Regions from separate parts of the Paraconexibacter sp. genome, predicted to be linked through region 3. Evidence: riboswitches for the same ligand, from Rfam matches in the RefSeq annotation. Region 3 holds a riboswitch; each other region holds the start of a gene.
The links. Region 3 has a riboswitch for cyclic di-AMP ahead of ACME2J_RS12600 (peptidoglycan-binding domain-containing protein). Riboswitches for the same ligand answer to the same signal wherever they lie in the genome.

Region 1 (3,398 bases), on a different contig from region 3:
ATCTTCGAGATCGGCAAGGACGCGACCGTCCACCTCGGGCGCTGGTCGTGGATCGGCCACGGGACGAAGATCCGCGCGCACGAGGGCGAGGTCCGGATCGGCGCGAAGACCGTGCTCGGGCAGGAGTGCACGATCAGCTGCTTCCAGCACGTCTCGATCGGCCGCGAGTGCATCGTCGCCGACCGCGTCATGCTCATCGACTTCGACCACGGCGTCGTCGAGGTCGACCGCCCGATCCGGCACCAGGGGATCTACAAGCGCGACGTGCGCGTCGGCCACAACGTGTGGATCGGCTACGGCGCGTCGTTCCTGCGCGGCGTCACCGTCGGCGACAACGCGATCGTCGGGACCGCCAGCGTCGTCACGAAGGACGTCCCCGACGACGCTGTCGTCGGCGGACTGCCCGCCCGGGTCCTCCGGATGCGGAAGACGCCGCGGACCCTGCGCTGGGAGTGAGCGGCTGGGAGTGAGCGGGGAGCGCGGGACGGAGGGCGGCAGCAGGGCCCGTCGGCCCGGCCGCCTCCCCCGCTGAGGACGTTCCCCGAACGGCGTCCGGGGAACGTCAGGCGCGCGGACGGGGCGCGCCGCCCCTGGTCAGTCCCGGTTGGCGACGGCGCGCTTCGCGCGAGGGCCGCAGACCGGCCACGGATCGACGCCCTCGCGGTCGTAGAGGACGTAGGCGCGCTTGTCCTGCTCGTCCTCGGAGGCCTTCGCCGGGTCGCCCGACCCGCCGACGCCGGCCCAGGTGTCGATGTGGAACTGGTACTTGCCGCGGTAGGTGCCGTCGGAGGACCGGGCGTCGGGACGCCCGCCCGACTCGCACTCGGCGATCTCCTCGAGGATCTCCATCGCCCTCGACGGGACGCGGTCCGGCAGGTCGACGTCGGCGACGGGCACCGACGGGCGCACCTTCGAGGTGCTCTTCGACACGAGGCCGAGCGAGCGGAGCGTCTGCGGCCCGGCGATCCCGTCGACGGTGAGCCCCCGGCGCTTCTGGTAGCGGCGGACGGCGCGCGCGGTGCGCTTGTCGTAGACGCTCGTCACCTTCACCTTCAGGCGACGCTGGAGCGACCGGACGCGCGGGCCGCGCGAGCCGCTCTTCAGCGTCCGGATGCTGCTCGAGCTGCTGCCCTCGGAGCTGCTGCGCTCGGAGGTCTGCTCGGAGGACGTCTCGGAGGACGCTCCGCCGGTCTCGGTCGTCGCATGCGCGGCGGCCGGGACGGCGACGACGGCCGCGCAGACGAGCGCGGCGAGGCGCGCGCTCATGCGGGTCCATCGGAGGCATGGCAGGTCACGGCGGTTGTCGGTCACGCGGTACGGCACCCCTTCGGTCGTCTCGGCGCCTACGGGGTTAGCTGTCGGGCTCGCGCTGGACGTGCGCTACGCCGTGCTCTGACGGCGATTCGCCCCTCGGACCGCGTCGCGGTCCACCGGGTCCCCCGTTTCCCGCGGGTCGGCCCGCGGGAACTCGGCGTGGGTGTGTCGATCGGAGCGCGAGAACTTAGCAGAGCCTTATGGAGACCGGAACCCGGTCGGAGCCAGTTCTCCGGTGCGTCGCCGTACGGCGCCTCGACCTCAGGTCGAGGTCGAGGGTCTCGGGCGGGTGACCCGACGCCGCCGACGCGGCCGGCCGCTCGGCCCCGCGAGGATGAGCTCCTCGTAGACGGCGGCGGTCTGACGGGCGATGTCGGCCCAGTCGAAGAGGCGGATGTGGTCGCCGGCCTCGCGGACGAGGCGCTCGCGCAGCGGTGCGTCCGTCAGAAGCCGCTCGAGCATCACGCCGAGGTGCTCAGCGTCCCCGCCGTTGAACCGGAGACCCACCCGATCGTCGGGGGGCACGACCTCGCGCAGCCCCCCCGTGTCGGCGACGACGCACGGGCAGCCCGACGCCATCGCCTCGAGCGCGACGAGCCCGAACGGCTCGTAGAGCGACGGGACGACGCAGAGGTCGGCGATCCGGTAGAGCGAGTGGAGGACGTCGTCCCCGATCCAGCCGAGGAACGTCCCGCGGCGGTCGATCGCGAGATCCGCCGCCTGGCGGCGCAGCTCGGCCTCGTGCGGCCCGGAGCCCGCGACGAGATAGCGGACGCCGACCTCCTCGCCGATGCGCTCGATGACGCCCGCGATGGCCTCGAGCGCGAGCTGGAAGCCCTTGTAGTAGTCGAGCCGGCCCACGAGGAGGACGAGCTGGTCCTCGGACCCCGCGTAGCGCGCGCGGAGGGCGTCGAGGTCCTCGATCGGCTGGAGGTCCGCCGGGTCGATCCCGTTCGGGATCACCGTCGCGTGCTCGTCGTCGAGCCCGAAGACGTCGAGGACGTGCTCGCGCATGTAGTGCGAGCACGTGATGACGCGGTCCGCGCGGTTCGTCATCCACCGCTCGACGCCGTGGATGTAGCGCTGGGGGTGCTTGTGGACCCAGCCGTGGTGACGGCCGTGCTCGGTCGCGTGCACCGTGACGACGAGAGGACACCCGAAGCGACGCGCGAGATGATCGCCGGCGCTCGAGACGAGCCAGTCGTGGCCGTGGACGAGATCGAAGCGCAGGTCGTCGCCGAGCTCGACCCCCGCCGCGAGCATGTCGGCGTTCATGTGCTCGATCCACGTGACGAACTCGCCGAGGTCGTTCGGACGGATCGGCTCGCGCACGCGGTGCACGTGCATGCCGGCGACGACTTCGTGGGCGGCCATCGTCTCGTCGCCTCGCGTGAGGACGTGCACCTCGACGCCGGCCGCGGCGAGGTGCTCGGAGAGCTTGCGCACGTGCCGGGCGAGCCCGCCCTCGACGACGGGCGGGTACTCCCAGGAGAGCATGAGGACGCGGCGTGGGGCGTTCACGGCTCGAGGAGGGGATCGATGGTCGCGTCGGCCGAGAGATGGCGGAGGGCAGCGGCATCGCCGGCGCCGGCGAGCGCCGACTCGAGGCGCTGGAGGTGCGCGCGGGCCCGCTCGCGCGGGTAGTCCCCGGCGGTGTCGCGCGTCGCGAGGAACGCCCAGTCCGAGGATTGGAGCGCGAGGAGCTCTCGCACGGCGACGTCGTCCACGCGCGGCCCGGCCGCGAGCACGTCGAGCTCCGCGGCTCGGGCGCTCCACGCGAGGTCGGCCACCTGGGGCCCGTCCCACGTGTGGAGGGTCCGAGGCGTCCCCCACGTCGTGACCCGCCGGTCGGCGGGCAGCGGATCGGCCGGCTCCGTCTCGGCGAGCGCGTCGTCGAGGTGGACGAGCTCGAGGCCCTGGGACGCGCACTCCTCGACGACGGCCTCGAGCCACCAGACGCCCTCGTACCACCAGTGGCCGAGGAGCTCGGTGTCGAGCGCGCAGACGGCGAGCCCGCCGTCTGCGACCCGCGTGCGCGTGCGCGCGACGAAGTCGGCGGCGTCCTCGCGGGCCTGCATGCGCGC
Region 2 (3,398 bases), on a different contig from region 3:
ACGTCCTCGGCCTGCGGGAGGAGGAGGCGGAGGCGCTCGTGGCCGCGCGGCAGACGGCGGGCGCGTTCCGGTCGGTCGGCGATCTCTCGTCGCGCTCGGGGCTCGGGCGCGCCGCGCTCGAGCGGCTCGCGTGGTCGGGGGCGTGCGACGGGCTGCTCGCCGCCGAGGTCCCCTCCCAGGGGCACCGCCGTCGGGCGGCGCTCTGGCGGCTCGGGGTGGTCGCGCCCGGCCGGTCGCTCGGGTCCGGGGGCACGCAGCTCGCCCTGCCGCTCGACGCGCCGGCGGCGCCCGTGCTGCCGGGGCTCACGGCGTGGGACTCGATGATCGCCGACTACGCGACGACCGGGCTCACGACGGACGCGCATCCGATCGGCCTCCTGCGGGACGACCTCGCACGGCGCGGCGCGGTGCCGAGCGGTGCCCTCGGGAGGATGCGGCACGGGAGCCCGGTGAAGGTCGGGGGCCTCGTCGTCGCGCGCCAGCGCCCGGGGACCGCCTCGGGGATCGTCTTCATGCTCCTTGAGGACGAGGAGGGGACGGTCAACCTCGTCGTCCCGCCGCCGGTCTACGAGGAGCACCGCCTGACGGTCCGCACGGAGCCGCTCGTCGTCGCCGAGGGCCGGCTCGAGCGTCACCCCGCCGCGGGCGGCGGCATCAACGTGCTCGTGCGCCGGCTCGTGCCGCTCGAGGCGCCGGCGGACAGGCCGCTCGCCGAGGTGCGCGCCCTCGCGGAGTCCGCCGAGTTCTCGCCGCTCGACGAGCGCGAGCTCGAGCGGGCGCGGGCCGAGGCGGGGCGCGGGCGGCTCACGCTCGTCGGCGCCGAGGACGAGGAAGAGGCGCAGGCCCCGGCCGCGGCCGACGGCTCCGGGTTCCGCGCGGTCGCGCCACCCGTCATGAGCTTCGCGCAGGGCCGCCGGCGTTGAGCGCCCGGCCGGGGCGGCGGGACGAAGGGCCGGTCGCCCCGCGAGGGGGCGCGTCGCCGCTGCCGCCGGCGGGCCCTCCCTGCCGCCGTGCCGCGCCGACCGGTATGTTCCCCGCCGATGGTCGCCACCGCCGCTCTCGTCATCGCCTTCATCTCGATCGCTCTCGTCGTGTTCTTCGTCGCGATGAGCGGCGGTCCGCGCGCCGCGCGGCAGAAGGCGACGAGTCACAACCCCGTCGCGAACCGGATCAACGCGCTCGTCGTCACGGTCATCATCGTCGGCATCGGCGCCGCGATCCCGGGGATCGTCATGGCCGTCAACGCCGAGGACCGCTCTGCGGAGGCGCCGGGCGGCGTCGAGCTCACCGCCGCGCAGGAGGAGGGCCGCGAGATCTTCGCCGTCCAGTGCGCGTCGTGCCATCAGCTCGAGGCCTCGAACGCGGTCGGCCGCGTCGGCCCCGACCTCGACGAGCTGCGCCCGCCCGCCGAGCTCACGCTCGACGCGATCCTCAACGGCCGCGCGCGCGGCCAGGGTCAGATGCCGGCCGAGCTCGTCACCGGCGAGGAGGCCGAGAACGTCGCCTCCTACGTCGAGGCCGTCGCCGGCCGCGGCGACTGACGCTCCGCACCGAAGACGTCCGACGGGCCGGGCACACTGCTCGGCATCCGCTACGTCGTCCCCACACCGACGGCCGGGAACACGCCCCCGCAGACGGGGCCGTCAGGCATCGGCACGGGGCTGTCGCCATCCGCGGGTCCGGGGGCGACGGATGCAGGTTCGCGTGCAGGGCGACATAAGTTCGTCGCGTTTGCAGGGGTTTCCCTTCCTGCTACGATCCTCGCGTTCCGAGGACATGCCGAACCTCCTGCCGCACGTCGGCAGAAGGGCGGGGGACCCACTCCTTCTGGGGCGAAGCGCCGCATCCGCGGCGCCGCGCGACTCTCTCCGCGCGAGCCCGTCAGCTCACCCCGCAGGCGCCGTGAAGAGACCGGAGACCCGCGATGCCGACACACACCCCCTTCGTCGAAGAGCCGACGGACGCGCATGAGATGAGCCGTCCGCGGGTGATCGACGACTGGACCGCGGGCGACGAGCCCGACTTCGTCGTGCAGCCCCGTCGCAGGCGCGTGACAGGCTCGGCCGGCGCCGCCCGGTCGGCGGCCGCCCACCCCGGAACGCGCGGGAGCGGCGGCGACCGCGAGACGACCAGCCGCACGATCGTCCTCGAGGGCGATGTCGGCGAACGCCGGCGCGTCGACTCCTGGCTCGATGACGATCTCGACGTGCTCGCGACGCCGCGCGACCGCACCCCGGCGACGGAGGGCGCGGCGATGGACGCGCCCGACCTCGCGCCGGACGTCTCGATCGTCCCGGTGGTCGAGGTCGACGAGCCGGTCCTCGCCGAGGAGGACCTCCCGGCCCGCTCGCGTCGCGACGTCGCCGTCGAGACGCCGGGTCCGGAGGGGCGGCGCACGGTGGCGATCACCGGGAGGCCCGGCGTCCTCGCCGATGCCCCGCGTCTCCGCGAGATCGAGCGCCGCCGGCCGTCGCGGACGCCGAGCGAGCGGGTCGGGTCGCGTCCCGACCGCATCGCCATGTGGGCCGTCGCGTTCAGCTTCGCGCTCATCCTCATCGCGGCCGCGAGCGCGAAGGCGCACGCCGCGGTCGTCGCCGCGCCGCTCTAGTCAGCGGCGGGCGCGGGTCGAGCCGGCGGCCGCGGCCTCGGCGGACGAGGCGCTCGGGCTCGTGACGCCTTCGCCCGGCGCTCCCGCGAGGGCCGCTGCGGCCCCCTTCGCACGGTGCCGCCCCGCGAGCGCCGTCGCGACGCCTTCGCCCGGTGCGGGCAGGGGGCGTTTGCCGGCGCGCCTGCACGGGCACGGTCGCGGTGTGGACCCCACGTCGCCTCCGATCGACGATTCCGGTCGCCCGGCTCGGCCGCGGCGCCTCCGAGGGGTCCACGGAGTGACCCACGGGGCGGGTCCCGCGCGTAGTACGCGACGAGGTCAACCCCCTTGCGATCCGCGCGACGCCCCCGTACACTTACGACACGTAAGCAACTTCATTAAGTGAAGTTAAAGACGTGCGGACGGACCTCATCTCGGCCGCCCACCCCGACACACCAGCCTCTTCCCCAAAAGGCACGCACATGAAGACAGCGATGAGCAGGTTCCAGATCCACGACGACCTCACGGCCCCCGAAGGGTCCATCCCGATCCTTCGCGGTGCGCTGTCGACGGCCGGCCAGCTGCCGAACTTCCTCGGCGTCCTCGCCGGCTCGCCCGCGGCGCTGCGCGCCTACGCGCGGTTCCGGCAGGAGCTCCGTCACGGCGACCTCCCGGCCGGCACCCTCGAGCGCCTCGCGCTCGCCGTCGCCGAGCACTACGGCTCGCAGCCGGGCATCGCCATGCACAGCCGCACCGCCCGCCAGGCGGGCCTCGGGCTCGACGAGGTCGCCAAGGCCCGCGAGTGGGACTC
Region 3 (3,398 bases):
GGACGTCCTCGAGCCCGTGGACGGCGACCTCGACGCCGTCCGGTGACTCCTCCACGGCGGCGGCGGCGAGCGCGCGGTTGAACGATCCGCGGCGCAGCGCGCCGGGCACCGCGAGGATCCGGACGGGCGGGGTCATCGGCTGCTGAGGCTAGCGGGCGGCCCCTGGTGACCAGAGCCGCCCGCTCGCGACGGCGCGCCGCGACCGTCAGAAGCCCTTCGGGTGACGGACCTTGTAGCCCCTCGTCGGGCGGTCCGTGTCGTGCCAGCGGGAGCCGTCCTGCTTGAGGCCGCTCGTGTCGAACCGCAGGCCCGCGACGACCATGTACATGTGGCCGCCGTTGGCGTAGATCGTGACCCACTTGCCGGCGCCCGACTCGCCCCACGTCTCGTAGCCGCCGGAGGGCATCGAGCTCTTCACGAGCCCGGCGCCGTAGAGGGCGTAGCTCACGGAGCCCGAGCAGTCGTAGCCCTTGTCGTCCCACTTGCCGTGCCCGCCGCCGTAGATGTAGGGCTTCTTCGCGATCTTGTTGCCGGCCGCGATGATGTCCTTCACCTCCTGCGGGGCGTTCGCAGGGGCGATCGCGAGACCGTCGGGACCGAGCTTCGCGCGGTCGCCGGGAGCCAGCTCGAGCGGCTTCTCGGCGGTCTCGGCGTCCGGACCGGCGTCGACCTGGCCGCGGAGGACGTCGAGGTCGTTCGCGTCGGCGACGCCGTCGTCCGGGAGGCCGTTGGCCTTCTCGAAGCGCTTGAGCGCCTTCTTCGTGCCGCCGCCGAACTGGCCGTCGACCTTCGTGCGGAAGCCGGCGCGGGTGAGGAAGTCCTGGAGGACGCGGATGTCCTGGCCGCTCATCCCGGACTTCACCGGCAGGCGGAGCCCGAGGCGGCTCGGACGCGGGCCGCTGCTGGCGGCGAAGCCGCCGGTGCCCGCGACCTCGGCGCCGCCGCTGACCGCCTGGCGGAGCGAGCGGGCCGTCGTCTTGCCGACGGCGCCGCTCGGCTTGAACCCGGCGGCGCGCTGGAAGCGCTGGACGGCTTTCTTCGTCGCCGCGTCGAAGGTGCCGCTCACCTTGACCTCGATGCCGACCTTGTTGAGGAGCCGCTGCAGCTCCCGGACGTCGGATCCCTTGTCGCCGGCGCGGAGCGAGCGGTCGCCGAAGTCGCGGTCGCTCGACGTGTCGGCGACGGCGACTCCGAGCACCGCGGTGGGTGCAGCGACCGGCGCGGTGAACGTGGCGGCGGTCGCGGCTGCCGCGACGAGCGCGAGTCGGACGGAACGGCGTTGGACGAAGCGGTGGTGCATGTGCGTAACCCCTGGCTCTCTGCGCCTACGGGGTTAGCTGTCGGGCTCGCGCTGAGTGCTGCGCTACCGGGCGTTCAAGCCCGGATTCGCCCCCGACCATCTTGGTCCGGTGGGTCCCCCGTCCCCCTCCATCCGTGTGGCGGGGGCTCGGCATGGGTTGTCAAACTCGCGAAAGCCTACAGAACCAAGGGGACACCCGTTACGCGATGACCGACTTCTTTCCGGCATGACGGGTGAAGCCCTTGTTCGAGCGGTCCGAGCAGAGGACCGCCTTCCGGTCCTCAGGGGCGGGCGAGAACCGCGTCCACGACCGCGAGCGCGACCTCGGCCCGTGCGCCGAGGGAGTCCCGCAGCACGTGCTCGTGAGGCGCGTGCGCGCCCCCGCCCAGGGGCCCGAGGCCGTCGATCGTGAGCGGCACGACGGTCGCGACGTGGCTCGCGTCGCTCGCGCCGCCGCGCTCCGAGGCGAGGATCGGACGCCCGAGGACGTCGCCGGCGGACTCGAGGACGGGGGCGGCGGCCTCTCGGCAGTCCATCCCCGGCCAGATCCGCAGCGTCTCGACGTCGAGGCGGACGCCGGCGACGTCGCGCGGGAGCCCCTCGATGACGGCGTCGAACGCCCGCTCGGAGTCCGACCGCAGATCGCACAGGAGCTGGCCCGCGGCCGGGACGACGTTGAACGCGTCGCCGCTGCGGAGGACCGTGGGGACGGCGGTGAGGTGGTGCGGCCCGTCCGGATCGGCCTGCGCGGCGACCCACTGCGCCGCGGAGGCGAGCGCGAGGAGGGCGTTGCGCCCCTCCTCGGGCCGCGCCCCGCTGTGGGCGGACCGGCCGGCGGCGTCGACGCGGATCGTGCCGGCCGCCTTGCGCTTCACGACGACCGCCTCGTCGCCGTCGGCCGTCCGCTCACCGGCCTCGAAGCAGAGGCACGCGTCGTAGTCCGCGAACCGCTGCGCGTGGGCGAACGGCGACCGCCGCCACTCCTCGTCGCACACGAGCAGGAGATCGGCCCGCTCGACGTCGGCGAGGCGGTCCTCGGCGATCGCGCGCAGGACGCCGAGCGCGAGGACGTCGCCGCCCTTCATGTCGATGGACCCCGACCCGCGCAGCACGTTCGCGTCGTGCGGGTCGACGGAGAGGCGCCGGTGCTCCTCGTGGGCGACGACGGTGTCGATGTGGCCGAGGAGGAGCAGGCGTCGCTCGCCCGAGCCGCGGACGGTCGCGAGGAGGTCGTCGGCGTGATCGGGCGAGGAGCACGGCAGGCGCTCGACGTCCGCCTCGGCGGGGAGCAGCGAGGTGGCGACGCGGACGCACTCCTCCGCGCCGTCCGAGTCACCGGACGGCGACGAGACGGCGACGAGCCGCTCGAGCTCGGGGACGGCGTCCGACGCGATCCGCGTGGCCTGGCGATGGATCCAGTCGGTCATCTGGGAACGTAGACCCTCTCATGGCACGCATTCCCGCAGTCGGCGACCCCGCCCCCGACGTCGAGACGTCGGGCACCGACGGTCCGTTCCGGCTCTCCGATCACCGCGGCGAGAACGTCGTCCTCCTCTTCTACCCGGGCGACGACACGACCGTGTGCACGAAGCAGTTCTGCTCGTACCGCGACCGGGCCGACGAGGTCGCCGACCTGCCCGCGAGGGTCTACGGCGTGAGCGGCAAGGACGTCGGCTCGAAGGAGTCCTTCGCCGCGAAGCACGGACTCACGGTCCCCCTGCTCGCCGACCCCGACGGCTCCGTCGCCGCCGCGTTCGGCATGGACTCGCGCATCATGGGGACGAAGCGCGGGACCGTCGTCATCGACGCGGACGGCAAGATCGCCTACACCCACGTCTACCGGACCGCCCTCAAGTTCAAGACGGTCGACGACCTCGCGGAGGTCCTCGCCGGCCTCCCCGCCCCGACGGCCAGCACCTGACCGCCGCCGCGGCGGTGCGTCGGCGCCCCGCCGCGAGGCGGCGGGCCGACGCGCCGCCTCGGGCGGCAGGGCCTCAGGTGCCGAGGACCTGCTCGAGGCGACGGCCGATCGCCTCCGTGACCTGCTCGCGGATCGGCCCCTCCTCCAGGCGCGCGACCGTCGCCTCGAGGAAGCCCT

Region 1: another riboswitch for cyclic di-AMP. It lies ahead of ACME2J_RS19265 (transglycosylase family protein); the one in region 3 lies ahead of ACME2J_RS12600 (peptidoglycan-binding domain-containing protein).
Region 2: another riboswitch for cyclic di-AMP. It lies ahead of ACME2J_RS16325 (hypothetical protein); the one in region 3 lies ahead of ACME2J_RS12600 (peptidoglycan-binding domain-containing protein).

What each region holds. Positions count from the first base shown of each region.
Region 1 is NZ_JBLKKY010000076.1:11,995-15,392, forward strand. Features, by position in the region: gene ACME2J_RS19260 (acyltransferase) at 1-456, shown strand, start outside; gene ACME2J_RS19265 (transglycosylase family protein) at 595-1,266, opposite strand; cyclic di-AMP (ydaO/yuaA leader) riboswitch at 1,341-1,474, opposite strand; gene ACME2J_RS19270 (glycosyltransferase family 4 protein) at 1,576-2,835, opposite strand; gene ACME2J_RS19275 (1,4-alpha-glucan branching protein domain-containing protein) at 2,832-3,398, opposite strand, start outside.
Region 2 is NZ_JBLKKY010000052.1:20,980-24,377, reverse strand. Features, by position in the region: gene ACME2J_RS16335 (DNA polymerase III subunit alpha) at 1-923, shown strand, start outside; gene ACME2J_RS16330 (c-type cytochrome) at 1,041-1,541, shown strand; cyclic di-AMP (ydaO/yuaA leader) riboswitch at 1,768-1,915, shown strand; gene ACME2J_RS16325 (hypothetical protein) at 1,973-2,608, shown strand; gene ACME2J_RS16320 (carboxymuconolactone decarboxylase family protein) at 3,082-3,398, shown strand, end outside.
Region 3 is NZ_JBLKKY010000033.1:44,347-47,744, forward strand. Features, by position in the region: gene ACME2J_RS12595 (NADPH-dependent FMN reductase) at 1-136, opposite strand, end outside; gene ACME2J_RS12600 (peptidoglycan-binding domain-containing protein) at 206-1,300, opposite strand; cyclic di-AMP (ydaO/yuaA leader) riboswitch at 1,307-1,463, opposite strand; gene ACME2J_RS12605 (M20/M25/M40 family metallo-hydrolase) at 1,582-2,727, opposite strand; gene ACME2J_RS12610 (peroxiredoxin) at 2,748-3,221, shown strand; gene sufD (Fe-S cluster assembly protein SufD) at 3,295-3,398, opposite strand, start outside.